2 regions of the Mycobacterium sp. NPDC004974 genome follow, and region 1 is predicted to be linked to the other one. Evidence: predicted binding sites of a transcription regulator. Region 1 holds the regulator's gene; the other holds the start of a gene.
The links. Region 1 encodes LexA, which represses DNA repair genes until DNA is damaged. Its sites were predicted from a motif close to CGAACANNTGTTCG; they were not measured.
Positions count from the first base shown of each region.

Region 2: the regulator LexA is predicted to act here: its motif matches at 2,774-2,787, upstream of ACWEFV_RS03595 (DUF222 domain-containing protein).

Region 1 is NZ_JBSGAQ010000001.1:478,138-488,969, forward strand. Features, by position in the region: gene ACWEFV_RS02390 (acyl-CoA dehydrogenase family protein) at 68-1,228, shown strand; gene ACWEFV_RS02395 (LGFP repeat-containing protein) at 1,408-3,726, shown strand; gene lexA (transcriptional repressor LexA) at 3,779-4,498, opposite strand; gene ACWEFV_RS02405 (LysM peptidoglycan-binding domain-containing protein) at 4,742-5,233, shown strand; gene nrdR (transcriptional regulator NrdR) at 5,398-5,853, shown strand; gene ACWEFV_RS02415 (PhzF family phenazine biosynthesis protein) at 5,866-6,552, opposite strand; gene ACWEFV_RS02420 (alpha/beta fold hydrolase) at 6,621-7,643, opposite strand; gene ACWEFV_RS02425 (proteasome assembly chaperone family protein) at 7,680-8,705, opposite strand; gene ACWEFV_RS02430 (trypsin-like peptidase domain-containing protein) at 8,877-9,692, shown strand; gene sthA (Si-specific NAD(P)(+) transhydrogenase) at 9,689-10,832, opposite strand, start outside.
Region 2 is NZ_JBSGAQ010000001.1:726,723-737,554, reverse strand. Features, by position in the region: gene ACWEFV_RS03615 (ABC transporter permease) at 1-83, opposite strand, end outside; gene ACWEFV_RS03610 (ABC transporter substrate-binding protein) at 80-1,510, opposite strand; gene ACWEFV_RS03605 (4Fe-4S dicluster domain-containing protein) at 1,521-1,748, opposite strand; gene ACWEFV_RS03600 (GntR family transcriptional regulator) at 1,745-2,503, opposite strand; gene ACWEFV_RS03595 (DUF222 domain-containing protein) at 2,792-4,303, shown strand; partial or broken gene ACWEFV_RS03590 (molybdopterin-dependent oxidoreductase) at 4,407-6,586, opposite strand; gene nusB (transcription antitermination factor NusB) at 6,756-7,244, opposite strand; gene efp (elongation factor P) at 7,247-7,810, opposite strand; gene ACWEFV_RS03575 (M24 family metallopeptidase) at 7,835-8,920, opposite strand; gene ACWEFV_RS03570 (B-4DMT family transporter) at 8,954-9,526, shown strand; gene aroB (3-dehydroquinate synthase) at 9,578-10,657, opposite strand.

The DNA of each region.
Region 1 (10,832 bases):
AGCTGACCAACCACCCGGTTGGTATAGGTTGGCCCCCAAATCCGTAACCAGTACCGGAGGTCACACCATGGGCAGTGTTGTGAAGTACGACCGCACGTTGTTCGAGCGGGAGCACGAGCTGTTCCGCGAGTCGTACCGGGCGTTTCTGGACAAGCACGTCGCGCCGTTTCACGACCAGTGGGAAAAAGACAAGATCGTCGACCGCGGCGTCTGGCTCGAGGCGGGTAAGCAGGGCTTTCTCGGCACGGCGGTGCCCGAGGAGTACGGCGGCGGCGGCAACGACGATTTCCGGTACAACACGATCGTCTGCGAGGAGACCGTCGCCGGCCGCTACAGCGGCATCGGCTTCAGCCTGCACAACGACGTCGTCGCGCCATATCTGCTCCGGCTGGCCACCGAGGAGCAGAAGCAGCGCTGGCTGCCCAAGTTCTGCACGGGTGAATTGATCACGGCGATCGCAATGACCGAACCCGGTACCGGCAGCGACCTGCAGGGCATCAAGACCCGCGCGGTCCGCGACGGCGACCACTACGTACTCAACGGGTCGAAGACCTTCATCACCAACGGCATCAACTCCGACCTCGTGATCGTCGTCGCCCAGACCGACCCCGAGAAGGGGGCCCTGGGCTTCTCCCTGCTGGTGGTGGAGCGCGGAATGGAGGGCTTCGAGCGGGGGCGGCACCTGGACAAGATCGGTCTGGAGGCCCAGGACACCGCCGAGTTGTCGTTCACCGATGTCAAGGTGCCGGTCGAGAATCTCCTCGGCGAGGAAGGGCAGGGTTTCGTCTATCTGATGCAGAACCTGCCGCAGGAACGCATCTCGATCGCCATCATGGCCGCGGCGGCGATGGAAGCGGTGTTGGAGCAGACGGTGCAGTACACCAAGGAGCGCAAGGCGTTCGGCAAGCCCATCGGCAGCTTCCAGAACAGCCGGTTCCTGCTGGCCGAACTGGCGACCGAGGCCACCGTGGTGCGGATGATGGTCGACGAGTTCATCCGGTTGCACCTCGACGAGAAGCTCACCGTGGAGCAGGCCGCGATGGCCAAGTGGTACTCCACCGAGAAGCAGGTCGACCTCATCGACCGCTGCCTGCAGCTGCACGGCGGCTACGGCTACATGCGGGAGTACCCGGTCGCACGGGCCTACCTGGACGCGCGGGTGCAGACCATTTACGGCGGCACCACCGAGATCATGAAGGAGATCATCGGACGCAGTTTGGGCGTCTGATGAGTCCGAACTACCCCGCCTGACGACCCGAGAAGCCCATATCTGGGTCGTCAGACCCAGATATTGCGGCTTTTTTGGGCATGATCGGCCACGTTCCTTGGTTATCCTCACCTGCTGAAGCAAAGTTGTCGGGGCGGGACATTTCTGAGGAAACTTTGCCGAACGAGCGGGGAGAGCGCATGACTAGGCCTGGAGCGAGGCTGAACGCGGCCGTGTGGCGGTTGGCGGTCGGCCTGCTCGCACTCGTGGTCGCTGCTTTGATGGGGCCGGCGGTGGCGTCGGCCACCCCGGAGTCGGATGCCGACGCGGCGGTCTCCGCCGCCTGGGAGGCGAACGGCGGCGACGGCGGGCCGCTGGGACCGCGCCAAGGCGGCGTCTACGCGGTGGGTTCGGGCTTCGCGCAGAACTTCGCCGGGGGCAAGATGTTCTTCACCCCGGCGACCGGCGCGCATTTCATGCAGGGCGCGATTCTGGAGAAGTACGAGTCGCTGGGCGGCGCAGCCGACGGCGATCTGGGATTCCCCACCATCGACGAGGGCACCGGGCGTGCCCCGGACAGCCGCAACTCGACGTTGAGCGCGCCGGACAACCCCGTCATCTTCTGGACTCCGGCCACGGGTGCCCGGGTGGTCCGGGGCGCCATCAACGCCGCGTGGGACAAGCTCGGCGGCTCGGCCGGAGTGCTGGGCGTTCCCGCCGACGACGAGACGTTCGACGGCGATGTGAGCTCCCAGAAGTTCACCGGCGGTGAGATCTCCTGGAACCGCAAGACGAAGACGTTCACCACCGTGCCGCCGGAACTGGCCGATCAGCTCGCCGGTCTGGACGTACCGTCGGATCCCGCCGCCGCGATCGCCGCGGCCCGTCGGGCGGCAGGCGGGCCGATGGGCCCGCTGGGAGCCAAGGACGGCGATCAGTACCCGATCGGTGACGGCGGCGTCGGCCAGAACTACGCGGGCGGCAAGATCTTCTACACCCCGGCCACCGGGGCCAATGCCATCACGGGTCAACTGCTGGAGAAGTACGAGAGCGTCGGCGGCCCCGAAGGCGATCTGGGCTTCCCGACCGCCAGCGAGTCCGAGGGCGGGCTGGGCCCGAACAGCCGGATCAGCACCTTCGCCGCGGCCGACAACCCCGTCATCTTCTGGACCCCCGACTACGGCGCGGTGATCGTCCGGGGCGCGATGAAGGCGGCCTGGGACAAGCTGGGCGGGGCGAAGGGCGCACTGGGCGCCCCGATGGCCGACCAGACCGAAGACGGCACCGTCGTCAGCCAGCGGTTCAGCGGGGGAGCGATCTCCTGGGACCGCGATGCCAACAAGTTCACCACCGAGCCCTCGAAACTCGCCTCCGAGTTGAGTGGCCTGCAGGTTCCGGGTGTCGGGCAGCCTCATGCCGGTGGTCCGCAGCCGTCGGGCGCGGATGCGAAGAAGCCGTTCAGCTGGCATTGGAGCTGGTGGTGGCTGATCGCGGTGGTTCCGGTGCTGCTGCTCGCGGGTCTGATCGTGGGGGCGGCACTGTGGCACCGTCGCCGTGCCGGTGGCGATGACGACTTCGACCACGATCCGTTCGACGATGACTACGACGGTGCCGGCGAACCGCAGTATGACGACGGCCGCTACGACGAAGCGCACTACGAATCGCGGGGATACGACCACGACGAGTTCGCCGACGACCGGGGCGCCGATGCGGCGAGCGGGTACCGGCCGAGCACTGCCTACGGTGCCGGTGAAGCCTCGACGGCGCGTTTCGCCGGGCCGGGTGAGGATTCGGCGAGCGGTGTGGCGTCCCCGTTCGACGGCCCGACCGATATCGCGATCCCGGTCAGCCAGTGGGCCGCTCCCCACGGATCGGCCAGTGGCTACGGATCACCGGGCGAGGACGACGAGCCGCCGGAGGATTCCTCACGGCTGGCCGGCCCGGAGGCGGGACAGGGCTTCGACGACTACGACGACGGCTACCAGGACGATGACGACTTCGAAGAGGATGACTTCGACGACGATTTCGAAGAGGACGAGGACCTCGACACCCCCATCGATGCGGACTTCGAGGAAGTCGCCGAGGGTGACGCCGACGACGAGATCGAAGCCGAACTCGCAGACGACGACATGGTGGATACAGGGGCATTCGCAGGTCCGGCCGGCGGCGCACGCGAGGCGCAAGGTTTCGCGGCGTTGAGCGGCCTGGCCGTGCCGAGCGATCAGGACAATGTCGACACGGCGCCGACCCGTGTCATCACCGAGTCCGAGGCATACAGCAGCGAGGCCCACAGCGGGCGACATGCGGCCATCGAACTCGACGAGATCCCCAGTGCCACGGCCATCCACCTACCGCTGGAGGACGCGCGCCGCGCGCCGGAGGGCTACCCCATCAAGGCCGACACGAAGTCCGGCCGTTACTGGGCGCCCGACAGCAGTGAATATGACGACGCGGTGGCCGAAATCTGGTTCGCCAGTGAGGAATTCGCTCGCACCAACGGATTCGTGCGGACGGACTGAATCGAACGGACCCGGCCATCCTTCGGATTCGGCCGGGTCCGATCTCGGTCGGTCAGATCTTGCGGATCACGGTGACGACCTTGCCGAGCACCGCTGCGTCGTTACCCGGGATCGGGTCGTACGCCGGATTGTGGGGCATCAGCCAGACCTGACCGCGGGTCCGCTTGAACGTCTTGACGGTGGCCTCGCCGTCGATCATGGCCGCCACGATCTCCCCGTTGTCGGCCACGCTCTGTTGGCGCACCACCACCCAGTCGCCGTCGCAGATGGCGGCGTCGACCATCGAGTCCCCGACGACCTTGAGCAGGAACAGCGAGCCCTCGCCGACCAGTTCGCGGGGTAGCGGGAAGACATCCTCGACGGCCTGCTCGGCCAGGATGGGACCGCCTGCGGCAATACGCCCAAGCACCGGGACGAACGTCGGCTCGGGAAGCGCGTCGGAGCCGGCCACGTCGGTGGACACCACCGCGGCTGCCGGATCGTCGGCGCCACGCACGTCGACCGCGCGCGGCCGGTTGGGGTCGCGTCGTAGGTAACCCTTGCGTTCCAGGGTGCGCAACTGATGGGCGACCGACGACGTCGAGGTCAGGCCGACCGCGTCGCCGATCTCACGGATGCTGGGCGGGTAGCCGCGACTGGTGACCGACGCCCGGATCACGTCGAGAATTGTCCGTTGCCGGTCGGTGAGGCCGCCCTCGGCCCGGCGTGGGCCCGCGCCGTCCGATCCGGCCGGGCGGTCGGTGCTGCCATCCCTGCTGCGGTCGTCGCTCATGGGGCCGAATGTAGTCGCTGGTCGAGCATTAATCAAACATGTGTTCGACGTGTGTCGCGGGCGTGTCCGCAGGTGGGATGCGCGAGGGCCGTCGCGTGGGCGGTGTGCGGGATTTGTGGCCCGAACTTGTCGGTACCCCGTTCTATCGTTTGGCAACAGTTCGATCACATGTTCTATCCATCGAACACTTGAGCGACTATGTTCGAACACAAGAGCGAATACGTCCCACCGAAAGGCAGTCAGATGGCGATCATCGATATCCCCGCCGATAGCCGTTCCCGCGCTGTTCGGGCCACTCCGCAGTCGCAGTCGCCCCGCGCCCAGTTCGGCGCGGGCGCACCCCGGCCGGTGCGCCGGGTCCAGCGGCCGGCGCCGTCCCGTCCCGCCGGCGGTGCGGTCCGGTACCGCGGAACCGGAGTGCTGATGTCGCGGGCATCTCATCGCAGCCGGCCCATCACGCCGCTGACCACGGTCCTGTTGGCGCTGGTCGCCGCCGGCATCACGGTGTGGCTGGGGTTGGTGGCCCAACTCGGCGGGGTCATGGGGTCCGAGACGCCGACGCCGACCGAACTGGCGGTGGTCCAGGTGAAGTCGGGGGAGACGCTGCAGCAGGTGGCCCGGCGGGTCGCCCCGGATGCCCCGGTGTCCCGGGTCGTCGAGCAGATCCGTGACCTCAACCAGCTCGACTCCGTGGCAGTCGACGCAGGGCAGACGCTGCTCGCCCCGGTTGGCTGAGCAGTGCGATGACCGTTGAATCGTCGTGGCTGCCAGCCACACTGGCCGGCGTCGGCGTGAGCCGCTACACCCCACTGGACCCGGCGGTGAGTCTCCCGTTGGCATCGCGGGTACGCTCAAGGGCGCTCGAGCTAGTTGTCCGGCGGCATGACGAAGGAGCGGTAATGCATTGTCCGTTCTGCCGTCACCCTGATTCGCGTGTGGTCGATTCGCGCGAGACCGATGAAGGGCAGGCCATCCGGCGCCGTCGGTCCTGCCCCGAGTGTGGACGTCGATTCACCACAGTGGAGACAGCTGTGCTGGCCGTGGTGAAGCGCAGCGGGGTGACCGAGCCGTTCAGCCGCGAGAAGGTCGTCCGCGGGGTACGCCGGTCCTGCCAGGGCAGGCAGGTCGATGACGACGCCCTCAACGTATTGGCGCAGAAGGTCGAGGACGCCGTCCGCGGACTCGGCACGCCGGAGATCCCCAGCCACGAGGTCGGTTTGGCGATCCTGGGACCGTTGCGCGAACTGGACGAGGTCGCCTACTTGAGGTTCGCCTCGGTGTATCGGTCGTTTTCGTCAGCCGAGGACTTCGAGCGCGAGATCGAGGCGCTGCGGGCCCACCGCGCCGAGGCGTAGTTCGATCCAGGTTCAGTCCAGTCGGGTGGTGCCATCGCTGACGACGCGGCCGGCCAGGCGAACCCAGCCCTCCGGACTCCAGCGGGTCTCGATCACCGAGCCCTTGCCCTGGATGATCGTCAGATCCCGGCTGAGATAGTCGGTCATGCGTACCGCCGCCGCCCCGGTGGCCTCATCCTCCGGAATGCCCAGGTGCGGCGCGAACGACCTGGAGCGCAAGGTTCCGTTCGCCTCGTCGATCCAGGCCCACAGATAGTTCTCCTCGGCATCGTCGAAGTCGTCGGGGTCGGCGGAGAGCAACTCATCGACAGAGGCCAAGTCATAGATGGCGAACTCCGGAGCCCATTCCGAGCGCGCATTGACGACGGCGCGATCTCCGTCGTACTCGACCTGGAGGATCCCCGCGGGCACTCGCAGGGTGTGGACCGGCAACCCGGTCTCACGCAGCCACCACGACGCGCCGACCGTCGGGTGCCCGGCGAACGGGAGTTCGGTGGCCGGGGTGAAGATGTGGGCGCTGGCCGAGTTACCGCCTGGCTGTGGCAGATCGATGAATATGGTTTCGCTGTAACCCAATTCGGTGGCGATCCGCTGCCGGTCCCCGGGGGCGACGGTGCTGTTGTCGACCACCCCGAGCGGATTGCCGTACTTGCCTTCGGAGTCGGTGAACACTCGTAACACGGTGACGTCGATGGCCATAGATCGATGCTACGTCGCAGCTCACGCTCCCCGGGCGGACCGCCCGGGGCCGATGTGGGTGAGAAGGGTCAGGTGGCGCTGCGCTCGTCGGCGTCCATCGCGTCGAGCACCGCGATCTGGGTGTCGAACGGCCCGGTCATCGCCGATTCGGTCCGCCCGCTGCGCAGCAGGCTGCGGAGCCGGTCCTGGTCGTAGACCGACGGTTCGGTCGTGTCGATGAAGCGTTCGACCACCTCGACGAAGCGGTCGGGATCGTCGTGGAACGGAAAATGCCCGGATCCGGAGAAAATCTCCAACCGGGAACCGGGCATTGCGGCGTGGGCCATCCGGGCGTGGCTGACGGGGATCACCGAGTCGCAGTCGCCCCAGATCAGTTGCACGGGAACGGATTCGGTCAAGTAACAGCGGTCCAGCATGGTGACGACCTGGCCACGCCAGTCCACGACGGCGCGCAGGGTCCGGGCGAACGCCGCCGATGCCGTTGGCTCCGGCAGGTCGGCCAGGATGCGCACCATGTCCGGGATGTCATGCCCGAGGCCGGTTGAGCCCAACACCGCGCCCGCGGCCCGGCCGGCCAGCTGCAATGCCGGCAGCACCAGCGGCAGCCGCAGCAGTGCCAGCGCCTCACTGCCCATCGGCAGGGAGGCAACCCGCAACGCCACGTTGACGTCCTTGGTGACCCCACCGGCGCCGACCAGGATGAGACGGTCGACCAATTGAGGGAACTGATAGGCGAATTGCATCGCCACGCCGCCGCCCAGAGAATGCCCGACCACGGTCACCCGGTCGATGTCGAGCACGCTCAGCAGGTCGCGCATGCCGTTGGCGTACGCCGCCACCGAATAGTCCGCGCGCGGCTTGTCGGAGCTGCCGTGACCGAGAAGATCCGGGGCGATCACGGTGAACCGCTGCGCCAGCGCCGATTGCACGGTGTGCCACGTCGTGGAGTTGTCACCGATGCCGTGGATCAGCAGGATCGCCGGTCCGGATCCGGCCACCCGGAAGGCGCGCCGGTATCCGTGGATGGTGCGGTACTCGAGCGTCGGGGCGAGCTCGCGCACGGACCGCAGATGGGGTTTGCGCTCAGTCATGCTGGTCAACCTCGCTCTCGGCCCGCCACCGGGCTGCTATGAGTGGTTGTCGCCGTTCGGGAATCCGTCGCCGAAGCCATCCCGTCCGTCTTTGTACTTGTCGTCTTTGTACTTGTCACCGGTCTGCTGGGCGAGGAACCGTTCGAACTCGGCTCCCAACTCGTCACCGCTGGGCAGTTCCTCGTCACGCGCCAGCAGGGACCGATTTTCCTGTGCGGCAACGAAAGCATCGTACTGGCGCTCCAACCCGGTCACCACTTGGGCGACCTCGGTGCTGGCCTCTACCTGCTCGTTGATCTTGCTGTACACCTCGGCACCGGCTTCGGACAGTTTCTCCAACGGCAGTTGTAGCGAACCGGTCCGGGCCACTTCGGCGAGCAGTGCCTCGGCCGCGGGCGGATAGGCCGTCTGGGCCAGGTAGTGCGGAACGTGCACGGTGTAACCGACCACCTCGTGGCCGTGCTGAGCCATGCGGAACTCGAGCAGGTTGGACACGCTCGCCGGAACCTGGATCTCCCCGACCCAGGGGGTGTGGTCGGCGATCAGCTCCTTGTCGTTGGAGTGGGCGGTCAGCATCACCGGCCGCGTGTGCGGCACCGCCATCGGAATCGTGCCGAGGCCGATCACCCGCCGTACCCCGAGCTGCTCGGAGAGCAGCCGCACCGCGGTGATGAAACGCTCCCACCTCAGGTCCGGCTCCAGGCCGGCCAGCAGCAGGAACGGCGTGCCCACGCCGTCATGCAACGCGTACAGGTTCAGCTCGGGTTCCTCGTAGCTGGTGAAGTGGTCGGTCTTGAACGTCATCAGCGGCCTGCGGGACCGGTAGTCGAGCAGCTCGTCGATGGCGAAGGACGCGACCAGTTCGGTGTCGAGGGTGTCTTTGAGGTGCTCGGCGGCCAGCCGGATCGCGTGACCGGCGTCGGAGAACCCCTCCAGGGCGTGGATCAGCACCGGGCCGCGGCCATCCGACGACGACAGCTGCGGCGCCGGGAACTCAAGCTCGTACATGCCGCTCTGATCGGGCTGGTAGTGCTGGTCGGGGGTGTCGCTGCTGTCGGTCATCTCGCTTCGTCTCCTCGCTGCGGTAGGACGCTGTGACGGCCCACCACCATGCCATCTAGTGTCTCGCATACCCGGGCTGCGGGTTCGTTCCGCCCCGCTTGTGCATGCGAACGCGCCGGGTCGGGCCCGGCATTCCGGCGGTAATCGGCGCGATCAGGCAAAATCGTGATGATGCAGGTGACCCCGATGGTGAAGCTCACAGTCGCGGCGGCGGCGGTGACCGCTCTGGTCGCGGCCTGCACCGGGCCGGGTAACCGGACCGCAGGCGCCGGCCCCACAACGGTCCCGCCCAGCAGCCCGTCGGTCGTGGCCAGCCCGTTGTCGCAGGCCGGGGCCGAGTCGGTGATGCCGGACCGGCGGGTGGGGGCACTGTTCCTCGGCGACACCACGACCCACACCTGCAGCGGATCGGTGCTGGCCAGCACGTCCGGCGATCTCATCCTGACGGCCGCGCACTGCCTTCTCGACGGTGTCGACACCACGTTCATTCCCGGCTTCGGTGAGGGCGGTGGCGATTCCTGGCACGTCGAGGCGGCGTATCTGGACCCGCGCTGGATCGCCGAGCAGGATCCGCAGGCCGACTACGCCATCGTGCGGGTCACCGGCGGGTCCGGCGCGAGCCTGCTCGGGGCGGCCGGCGGCGGGCTGGCCCTGGGGTCAGCGCCTGCGCCGGGTGTTCCGGTGACGGTGACCGGCTACCCGATGGGAGAGGGCGGTAGCCCGCTGGCCTGCCGGGGCGCCACCGCGTGGTCGCCGCAGGGGTTCCCGTCTCTGGCCTGTGCGGGCCTGACCGACGGTTTCAGTGGCGCGCCGTGGGTTTCGGGCTCGACGGTGACCGGGTTGGTCGGCGGGCTCGACGGCGGTGGATGCGACGACGACGTGTCCTACTCGCCACACTTCGATGGCCGGATCGACCGATTGCTGGCCAGAGCCGAGGCGGGCGGACCCGGCGACGCGGCGCCCGCGGCGCTGGAATCCGACTGCTAGTAACGGAACTGGTTGAGCGCGCGCAGCTTGTTCATCACGTCCAGCGCCGCGACCTTGTACGCCTCGGAGAACGTCGGATAGTTGAACACCGCGTCGACGAGGTATTCGACGGTGCCGCCGCACCCCATCACGGCCTGCCCGATGTGCACCATCTCGGTGGCGTTGGTGCCGAAGATGTGCACGCCCAGCACCCGCAGATCCTCGGTGGACACCAGTAGTTTGAGCATCCCGTAGGAGTCCCCGGCGATCTGGCCGCGCGCCAGTTCGCGGTAGCGGGATACACCGACTTCGTAGGGGATCGAATCCTTGGTCAGATCGACCTCGGTTGCGCCGACGAAGGACACCTCCGGGATCGAGTAGATGCCGATCGGCTGCAGGCTCATCATGCCTTTGGTGGGCTCGCCGAAGGCATGGTAGGCCGCCAGCCGGCCCTGCTCCATCGACGTGGCGGCCAGTGCCGGGAATCCGATGACATCGCCCACCGCATAGATGTGGTCCACCTTGGTGGTGAAGTTGTCGTCGACGTAGATGCGGCCGCGGGCGTCGGATTCCAGGCCGGCGTTCGCCAGATCGAGGTGATCGGTCTGGCCTTGGCGCCCAGCCGAATACATCACGGTCTCCGCGGGGATCTGCTTGCCGCTGGCCAGGGTGGTCACGGTGCCGGACGGGCCGACGTCGACGCCGGTGACCTCTTCACCGAACCGGAACGTCACCGCGAGGTCGCGCAGATGGAAGCGCAGCGACTCGATGATCTCGGGGTCACAGAACTCGAGCATGCTGTCGCGCTTCTCCACCACGGTGACCTTGGTGCCGAGCGCGGCGAACATCGAGGCGTATTCGATCCCGATGACTCCGGCGCCGACCACCACCATGGAGGTGGGCAGGGTCTTGAGATCGAGGATGCCGTCGGAATCGAGCACCCGGGCGTCGTCGAACGTCACGCCGGCGGGCCGGGCCGGTTTGGTTCCGGTGGCGATGACGATGAAACGGCCACGGACAGTGACCAATTCGGCGCGGCTGGGGTCCTCGACGACGATGGTGTGGTCGTCGGCGAACCGGCCGTGCCCGGTGTAGAGCTCGATCCGGTTGCGCATCAGCTGGGACCGCACGACGTCGATCTCCTTGCCGATGACGTGCTGG
Region 2 (10,832 bases), 250 kb from region 1:
GAAGGCGTGCGGCGGTGATGCGTTTCCGCCGGGTCGACGGGAGGGTCGCCGACCGTGACGGGCGGGGTATCGGTGGTGGTCACACCGCACCTGCCAGCGCTTGGCGGTAGTCGACGATCGCAGCGCCGGGATGCGCAGCGGTATAGCGTTCGGCACCGGCCTGGGTTCCGAACGGCAGGAAGCCCTCGGCGCCCGGTGCGGGCAGCCGCACCCACACGGACTTGTCGGCGAACCACCGGGTGCCCAACTCGGCGTCGGAGACATAGGCGGCGCGGACCTTCTTGCCCTCGCCTTCCGCCTGCCGGATCGCCTTGAGCAGGCAGACCGGCGTCGCGGCCGCCGTGGTGGTGTCCGATCCGTCGAGCCAGAGCTCGCCGGCCGTGGCGGGATTGTCGACGGCGGTGTGGCACACCGGGTCGGTGCCGCCCAACGCCGACGGGTTGGCGTTCGAGTTCAATGCCTTGTCATAGTCCTGACCGCGCGCGGAGTACGCCGCCCGCAGGGGTCCGTCCTGCACGAAACCGGTCACATCGAGGTCGGCGAAATTGTCGATCGACTTCAGGTAGGGCACATCGCCTTTGAGCGCCTCGACCAGCGACGGCTTGAGGGTGGTGTCGAACGAGGTGCCGCCTGGCCCGTTGTACAGGTACACAACCTCCTGCGGCAGCCCGCTGCCCTCGGCCACCAGGCGGGCCGCCTCCAACGGCTTCGTGTTGAGGAAGTCGGTGGCATCGAGTTGCGCCTGCAGGAACGCGTCGAGCACCTCAGGGTGCTCAGCCGCATACGCCCGGCGAACCACCACACCGTGCAGGGTCGGGTAGTTCAGTTCGGCACCGTCGTAGAGCAGCTTGGCCTTGCCCTGGTGGACCAATAGACCCGGCCAGGCGACGAATTGCGAAAGCGCCTGGACCTGACCGGATTCCAGCGACGACGCGCCGACCTGAGGCTGCTGGTTGAGCACCTCCACACCGGTCTTGGCGTCGATCCCGCCCTTACCGAGGGCCTGCACCAGCATGCCGTGGCCTGCCGATCCGACGCTGGCCGAGACCTTCTTGCCGGCCAGGTCGGTCAACGACTTGGCCGGCGAATCCGGTGCCACCACAACCATGTTCAGCGCACCCTTGGGGTTGTACCCGGTGACCGACACGATCTCGGTCTTGGCGCGTTCGTTGGGCTGTGTCTTGGACCCGTTGATGAGCATCGGATAGTCGCCCATCGAGCCGATGTCGATCTTCTCGGCCACCATCTGCGCGGTGATCGGCGCGCCGGTGTCGTAGTCCTGCCACGTCACGTTGTACTTGGTGCCGGTGCGGGTCGTGATGTCAGCGAGACGGCGTTCCAGGTACCCCTGGGCGCGCAACAACGTTCCGGCGGTGACGGTGTTGATGGTCTTGGACTGGTAGCCGACGACGACGTCGACGGTGTCGGCCGATTTCGTCGCCGAGTCCAGGGAGCAGCCGGCGGTCGCGAGCGTGAGACCGGCGGTGAGGGCGATCAGGGCTGTTTTCACATCGGGTCCTCTAGCGGATGAGATAGGGCATGTTGACGGTGACGGCGCCGGTGGGACAGCGGGCCGCGCATGGGCCGCAGTACCAGCACTCGTCGACGTGCATGAAGGCCTTGCCGTTCTCGGGATTGATGGCCAGCGAATCCAGTGGACACACGTCGACGCACAATGTGCAGCCCTCGATGCACAGTGACTCGTCGATGGTCACCGGGACATCGGCGCGCTGATTGACCAGTGTCATGCGTCTCTCCTAACGAGGTTGCCGCGCATGGTGATTCGGTCACCACGCATCCTGATGTACTCCAAGTCGACGGGCGTGCCGTCGTCCAGACTCGTGAGCCGTTCGGCCATCAGCAGCGCCGATCCGGCCGGTACCTGCAGCGTCGCGGCGGAATGCGGGTCAGCCGAAACCGCTTCCAGGGCAAGGCTTGCCCCACCCAGTCGGCGACCACTGACGCGTTCGATGAGCGCGAAGATGTCATTGCTCTCCAGCGGATGACCGATCACCTGCTCGCCGATCTCGGGAGTCAGGTAGGTCAGATCCAACGACAGCGGTAGGTCGGCGAGGTAGCGCAGACGCTCGATGAACACCACCTGGGCGCCGGGTTCCAGCGCGAGCTTGCGCACCACCGCGGGCGGGGCCGAGAGGCGCTGCACGGCACGGACTTCATTGCGGACGTCGCCGTAGTCCTTGAAGGTCTCCTTGAGTCCCACCAATGCGTCGAGGCCGTGGTCGTACTTGCGGGCCGCTACGTGCGTGCCCACCTTGGTGCCGCGGTCGATCAAGCCTTCGGTCTTGAGGACGGCGAGAGCCTCACGGATGGTGTTGCGGGAGACGAAGAACTCGGCGGCCAGCTCCGCCTCGGCCGGCAGGGCCCCGTCATACGTGCCTTCGTAGATCTGGTGGCGCAGTACATCGGCCACCTGGCGCGCCTGATCGGCACGCGCACGGCGACTCGGCAGCGATACAGGATGGGCTTCGGGCTGGGACGACACGCACTCAAGGTAAGGGGCGATTCATGCGTGTCGCAGTGCGGCGAATCTGCCGTTTGCCCAGGTTAACTGATTGCGCCGCCGACCGACGAGCCGTACCTGGCGAAACCGCCGTTGCGGCTCGCATTGCGCCACCTCGGCCCGGACAAGAATTTACAAATCGCGATGATCGAAACGTCGCCAAGATCCGATTGAGTCAGCCCGAGGCGGGCCCGAAAAACTTTGGCCACTTTGACCACGTGAGTCCCAATTGGCGGATCCTTGTCAGGATGTCGAACTAGTGTTCGAATCATGGTAGTCGGGTTGGCGCAGGACCGGGGTGTGGTGCAGGCCGCCCAGGCCGGCCGCCGCGCCGCCACCGCGGCGCTGGCCGATGCTGATTTCACCGGGTTCGCCACCGCGGAGTTGCTGGCGCTCCAGTCCGAACGGGAACGGCAGGCCCGCACCGAGGCGATGATCGATCACCGGATCCAAGCCGCCCTGATGGCTGCGGCCGCCCCGCACGAGATCGGCGGCAAGTCCTGGAAGGACGTGCTGGCCACCCGGATGCGGATCAGCGGCAAGCAAGCCGCACGCCGCGTGGCCGCCGCCGCCGAACTGGGCCCGCGCTATGCCATCGGCGGTGAGGTACTGGCACCGCGACTGCCCGCCTGCGCCACAGCACTGCTGGCCGGCACGATCAACACCGAACACATCACCATCATCGGTGACACCCTGGGCAAAGCGGCCCACTACGTCAGCACCGCCGAACTCGCCCAGATCGAATCCGACCTGGTGGCCGCGGCGACCCGGGACACCCCCGAAACACTGAAAGCCGCCGCCGACAAACTGCTGTATCTGCTCAACCAAGACGGCGACTCACCCGATGTCGCAGCACACCTGCGTGGGCTGCGGATCGGCACACAAGACGCCGACGGACTGGTACACGTCCAGGGCTGGCTGGACCCCGAGACCGCGGCATACCTGACCACCGTCACCGGCGTGTGGGGTGCACCGGGCATCAACAACCCCGCCGATCCCGAACCGATCCACAACCCCACACCCAACCCAGTCGACACCCCCGACACCGCAGCAGTGCCTGACGTGCCCGAGACCGACGTGGACGATCAATACAGTCCTGCTCACGAGGCTCCCGACGCCTCTCACGAGCAAGGCATCGCTCACGACCAACAGGACCAGGACGCGGCGGCCCGCCGTGACACCCGCACCCAGGCCCAGCGCAATCACGACGCGCTCAAAGTCGCATTGCGGGAACTGCTGATGTCCAAACGACTCGGCCAACACGGCGGCCTTCCGGTCACCGTGGTCGTCTCCACCACACTCGCCGAACTCGAAGCCGGCGCCGGAATCGCCGTCACCGGCTCAGGCATCCGGATGCCGATGAAAGACCTCATTCGCTTGGCATCCCACAGCTTTCACTACCTCACCGTCTACACCCACCACACCGCAGAACCCCTGTACCTGGCCCGCACCCAACGATTGGCCACCAAAGCCCAACGACTGCTGCTCTACAACCGGGACCGCGGCTGCACCCGCCCCGGCTGCACCGCACCAGCCGACCACTGCCAGGTCCACCACGCCAAAACCGACTGGCAACACGGCGGACAGACCAACGCCCCCGACCTCGCACTGAGCTGCGGACCCGACAACCGCCTGGCCGGCCTCGGCTGGACCACCACCATCGACCCAAACACCGGCCGCACCCACTGGCACCCACCACCCCTGATGAACACCGGTCAAGACACCCTCAACCACCACTTCCACCCAGAAGAACTACTCGTTCCCCCGGAACCAAGTGGTTGACGGGACCAACCCGCGACCTACTGCGCTCATCGCAATCACGCTGTCATACAACGTGATTGACTCCCATCAGGGCGCACTCGATATGTTCCGTGAGTGGTGAACGCTAGATCGTCGTCCGGCTGACCGTGACCGGGATGCCGTTGAGCGCACCGTTTCCGGACGGCTCATCGATGAAGTCGGGCAACGACAAGATGTTGGTGTTCACCCCGGGTGACGCGTTCGCGACGCCGAGCCGCGTGCCGGGCTGACCATGGCCCCAGCCGTGCGGCATCGACACCACGCCGAGCTTGATCGCGTCGGTCACCTCGACCGGCACCACGATCTTCCCGGCGCCCGAGGCCACTTCCGCGCTGTCGCCATCGGCGATGCCCCGCGATGCCGCATCCTGGCTGTGCATCAGCAGGGTGCATCGGTCGCGTCCCTTCATCAACGGGCCGACGTTGTGGAGCCAGGAGTTGTTGGACCGCAGATGCCGCCGGCTCACCAGTACCAGTTGGTCGGGGGCGCGATCGAGACGATCGGCCAGCCGCGGCAGGTCGTCGAGCAGATACTGCGGGGCCAGCCGGATCTTCTGGTCGGCGGTGCCGAGCACCTCTGGAACCCGGGGCACCATCGGCCCATAGTTGATTCCGTCCGGCTGGGCCTTGAGCTTGTCCAGGGTCAGACCGTCGGGATTCTCGCCGTACCGGTCGCCGAACGCGGCGGTCCGCAGTGTCAGATCGAGCATCCGCTCGGGACCGCCGTGGTCGTAATGCTTACGGATCTCGGCCCCGTCGAGCCCCTGGGTGAAGCACAGGTAGTCGAACCAACCGTCGTCGAGCGCGGCGATGTCGACATCCTCGGCCGGGGTTCCGGTGCACAGCCCGGTCAGCCGGATCAGGATCTCCCATTCCTCCGGTGCGTCGGGATCCTCGCGATGGAACACCGGCGGCGAGTACCGGGCGAAGCTGTTGATCGCCGCACCCAGCAGCAGGTCTGCGGAGTGCGGCTGCTCGAGCGCCGAGGCGCCGAGGCGCCGGGCAGGATGACATCGGCGTGCCGGGTCGTCTCGTTGAGCCACAGGTCCACCGAGATCATCGCGTCCAGCTGCGGCAGCGCCTCGTCGAGTTTGTCGCCACCGGGAGTGGAGAGCACCGGATTGCCCGCGACGGTGATCAGGGCTTTGAGCTGCCCTTCGCCGGGGGTGGTGATCTCTTCGAGCATGCATGACACCGGGACCTGACCGAGCACCTCTTTGGCTCCGCGGACCCGGGTGCGGTAACGGCCGAAGTTCGGCGCCCCGTCCTCCAGCCCAGGGATCGGCTGGCTCGTAATCGTCCATGCCGTCGGCCGGGCGAACATCGCGCCGCCGGGGGTGTCGAAATGCCCGGTGACGATGTTGACCACATCCACCAGCCAACTGGCCAGGCTGCCGAACTCCTGATTGCAGGTGCCGATCCGACCGTAGACCACCGCGCGCGGCGTACCGGCCAGCTCGCGAGCCAGGCCGCGAATGCGCTCCGCATCGATACCCGTTGCGGCAGCGACCCTTTCGGGTGACCAATCGGCCACAGCCTGCTGCAGCTCGGGCACCCCGTCGAGGTGCTGTTCCAGCTCGCCGAGATTGACCAGCCCTTCGTCGAACACGGTGTGGACGATCCCGAGCAGCAGCGCCGCGTCGGTGCCCGGCGTGATCGGCAGCCATTCGTCGGCCTTGGCGGCGGTCTGGGTCCGCACCGGGTCGATGACGATCACCTTGCCGCGCTTACGGATACCGGCGATGATGCCCATCACGTCGGGGGCGGCCAAGAGCGATCCCTGCGAGGCCGCCGGGTTGGCACCCATCACCACCAGCAGGTCGGTGCGCTGGATGTCCGGTGTCGGGAAGGCCCACCAGCTGCCGTACATCAGGTGCGACGACAGGTTCTTCGGCCACTGGTCGATGGTGCCCGGCGAGTAGGTGATCGGCATACCGGACAGGCCGAGCAGGATGGCCGAGTAGCGGGACAGCGAGAACGAATGCGCCAGCGGATTTCCGGTGTACGCCGCGACCGCGCCGATACCGTGCTTCTCGATGACGGGAGCTAGCAGTTCGGTGCAGCGACGGAACGCGGTGTCCCAGTCGACCTCGTGCCACTCGCCGTCGACCTTGATCATCGGCCGCCGGATCCGGTCGGGATCGTCGTGCAGCGCTGCCAGCGAGGCGCCTTTCGGGCAGATGTGCCCCGCACTCCACTGGTCGGACTTGTTCGGCCGAACGCTCGCCACCTTGCCGCCGGAGACCTGGATCTCCAAGCCGCACATGGCCTCACACAGCGGGCAGGCGTGCAGGTGCAGGCCGTCCTCGCCGACGTCCGCAATGCTTCTCGGCTCGTGTCCCATCAAGGCCTCCGGATGTCGGTACGGGTGAAAACACACGTAACAACATCGTGGCACCGAACGGCATCGATGATCCCGATGTCCGGGACAGTCCCTACTGTTCGGGGCGGTCCTGGATCGCGCCCTGCACGGCCGCGGCGGCAGCCCGGATCTGCGGGGTCACCAGCATCACCTGGCCCAGCACCCCGTTGACGAATCCGGGCGACTCATCGGTGGACAGCTCTTTGGCGAGCTCGACGGCCTCGTCCACAGCGACGGGTTCGGGGACGTCCTCGGCGTGCAGCAGTTCCCAGACGGCCACGCGGAGGATGGCCCGGTCCACGGCAGGCAGCCGCTCCAGCGTCCACCCCTGCAGGTGCGCCGAGATGAGATCGTCGATGTGGGCGGAGTGCTCGGTGACGCCGCGCGCCACCGACACCGTGTAGGGGTTGAGCGGCGTGACGTCGGCCTGATCCTCGGCCAGCGCGGCACGACCATCGGCCACCGCCTCCGGCGTCAGACCGCGCGCCTCAGCCTCGAACAACAGATCGACGGCGCGCTTGCGGGCCTGGTGACGGCCCCGGTCACCACGGCGGTCAGGCATGGTCAGCCATTCACGCGGCCGAGGTAGCTACCGTCGCGGGTGTCGACCTTGAGCTTGTCACCGGTGTTGATGAACAGCGGCACCTGGATCTCGGCGCCGGTCTCCATGGTGGCGGGCTTGGTGCCGGCGCTGGAGCGGTCACCCTGCAGGCCGGGCTCGGTGTGGGAAACCTCGAGCTCGACGGACACCGGAAGTTCCAGGTACAGCGGCGCGGACTCGTGGAAGGCGATCTGCACCGGCAGGCTCTCGAGCAGGAAGTCGGCCAAGCGGCCGACGAGCGCCTCGGACAACGGATGCTGATTGAAGTCCTCGGAATCCATGAAGACGAAGTCGTTGCCGTCGCGGTACAGGTAGGTGGCGTCACGGCGGTCCACGGTGGCGGTCTCCACCTTCACACCGGCGTTGTAGGTCTTGTCGACGACCTTGCCGGACACCACGTTCTTCAGCTTCGTCCGCACGAAGGCCGGCCCTTTGCCCGGCTTGACGTGCTGGAATTCGACGATCTGCCACAGCTGTCCATCGATTTGCAGGACGAGCCCGTTCTTGAAGTCGGCAGTCGATGCCATGAGGGTGTAGCTCCTAAGCTTTTGTCACAAAATGGCCAGTTCCTTGGGGAACCGGGTAAGCAGGTCGGGTGCCGCCTCTCCGACGACCAGGGTGTCCTCGATCCGGACACCGCCGCGATCGGGCAAGTAGACACCTGGCTCAACGGTGACCGCAGAGCCAGCAAGCAGTGTACCGGCGGCAGCGGCATTGATTCCCGGCGCTTCGTGGATCTGCAGCCCCACTCCGTGTCCGAGGCCGTGGCCGAAGTTGTCGCCGTAGCCGGCATCGGCGATGACCTGGCGTGATGCGGCATCCACCGTGCTCAGCGAAACCCCGGGGGCCAGCGCTTCGCAGCCGGCCTGCTGAGCGGTGGCCACCAGGTCATAGATGTCGCGCTGCCACTGTGCCGCCGGGCCCAGCACGAACGTGCGTGTCATGTCGGAGTGGTAGCCCTCCACCAGGGCCCCGAAATCGATCTTCACGAAGTCCCCCGCCGCCAGCACCGCATCCGTGGGCCGGTGGTGCGGGATGGCCGAGTTCGCGCCCGTCGCCACGATCGTCTCGAAGGACGGCCCGTCGGCGCCGTGATCGAGCATCAGGGCTTCCAGCTCGTTCCGCACCTGACGTTCGGTGCGGCCCGGCCGCAGGCCACCGAGCTCCAGCAGATCTGTGAGCGCCGCGTCGGCGGCCTCACAGGCCAACCGCAGCATCGCGATCTCCCCGGCGTCCTTGATCTCGCGCAGGGCCTCCACGGTGCCCGCCGCGCGCACCCACTCGACCGTGTCGCCGGCAGCCTTCTTCAGGGCGGCGAAGGAATCCACGGTCACCACGTGGCTTTCGAAACCCAGCCGCAGCGCCCCGCAACGCGCCGCGCGGCCGGCCAGATGCGACCCGCAGGCCCGCTCGATGACCACCTCGGCGTCCGGGGACTGCTGCGCGGCCTGGGTGCGGTAGCGCCCATCGGTGGCCAGCACCGGGGTGGCATCCTCGGCGAGGACCAGAAGCGCCGCGTTCGAACCGGTGAATCCGGACAGATACCGCACGTTGACCAGGTCTGTCACCAGCATCGCGTCCAGGCTCAAGTCGGTCATCCGACGCCGCAGCCGATCCCTGCGCTGGGAAATAGTCACGGTCTGTGACGCTACTCGCTACAGTGTGCCCCCATGAGCAAGTGGTTACTGCGCGGAGTGGTGTTCGCAACAGCGATGGTCATAGTGCGCTTACTGCAGGGAGCACTGATCAACGCCTCGCCGGGTAATGCCACCTGGTTCAGCCTGGGGCTGGTCACGTTGTTCGGTATCGGAGTGCTGATCTGGGGTCTACTCGACGGCCAGAATGACGCACGTGCCAATCCGGACCCGGACCGTCGTGCCGACATGGCGATGACCTGGCTGATCGCCGGCCTGTTCGCCGGCATCGTCAGCGGCGCCGTGGCGTGGCTCATCGGGATGTTCTACAAGAGCCTCTACACCGATGCGCTGCTCAACGAGGTCACCACGTTCGCGGCGTTCACCGCCCTGCTGGTGTTCCTGCTCGCGGTCGCCGGTGTGACCATCGGCCGTTGGCTGGTGGACCGCCACGCCCCGCCGATGCCCCGCCAACGCCACCACGGCCTGGCGGCCGACGAGCGTGCCGACACCGATGTGTTCGCCGCCGTGACCGCCAATGGAGCCACCGAGAACGCAGACACCGAGCAGACCACCCCGGTCGACCACCCCGAGCAACCCAAGCAGTAACGGGCCCCTGCCCGGGAGGGCAGAAGATTCAGGCGCGAGTGGCGCGGGCAGTCAGGCCCGCGCCACTTCTGCGTATGCGGCCGCCAACAGCGATGGATCCGGGCCTTCCAGACGACCCGGCTTCGCCAGCCCGTCGAGCACGACGAACCGCAACACTCCCGAACGGTTCTTCTTGTCGCCTGCCATGTAATCCATGAGTTGGGGCAGCGCGTCGCTGTCGTAGGTGACCGGCAGCCCGAGCGCGGTCAGCACTGTGCGGTGCCGGTCGGCGGTCTCGTCGTCGAGACGTCCCGCGAGCCGGCCCAGTTCGGCCGCGAACACCAGGCCCACCGACACCGCGGCGCCGTGGCGCCACTTGTAGCGTTCACGACGCTCGATGGCGTGCGCAAGGGTGTGGCCGTAGTTGAGGATCTCACGCAACTGCGACTCTCGTTCGTCAGCAGCAACCACCTCAGCCTTGACCGCAATTGCGCGGCGGATGAGCTCGGGCAGGACCGTCCCGGTGGGATCAAGTGCTGCTTCCGGGTCGGCCTCGATCAGGTCGAGGATGACCGGGTCGGCGATGAAGCCGGCTTTCACGATCTCCGCCATCCCGGCGACAATCTCGTTGCGCGGCAACGTTTCCAGGGTAGCGAGGTCCACCAGCACCGCAGCCGGCTGATGGAAGGCGCCGACGAGGTTCTTGCCGGCGTCGGTGTTGATCCCGGTCTTGCCACCCACCGCCGCGTCCACCATGCCCAACAGGGTGGTTGGCACGTGCACGATGTCGACGCCGCGCAGCCAGGTGGCGGCGGCAAAGCCCGCTACGTCGGTGGCCGCTCCCCCGCCCAGGCTGACGACAGCATCCTTCCGGCCAATACCTATGCGCCCCAACACTTCCCATATGAAGCCGACGACGGGCAGCTCCTTGCCCGCCTCGGCATCCGGAATCTCGACCCGGTGGGCTTCAATTCCCTTGTCGGCCAAGTGTTGCCGGACAGCCTCGGCGGTCTGCGTCAGCACCGGCTGATGCAGAATCGCCACCTTGTGCCGGCCCTCGAGCGTATTGCCCAGTTCGCCGAGCAGGCCGGTTCCGATGATGACCGGGTACGGCCGGTCCACCAGTACCTCGACGATTACCGGGTCAGTCATCATTACGCTCCGCGTTGCGAGCGGCCAGGGCCGCGGGGGTGGGTATGGCTGTAGGTTCGGCATCAGAGGTGGCCGGGACGGTGTTGCCGCCCTCGGCTTCCGAACCGGAAGACTGTGCGGGGGCCGAACCGCGCCGCCACGGCGGGCGACGCCGGCGCCGCTTGATCGCCCGCGG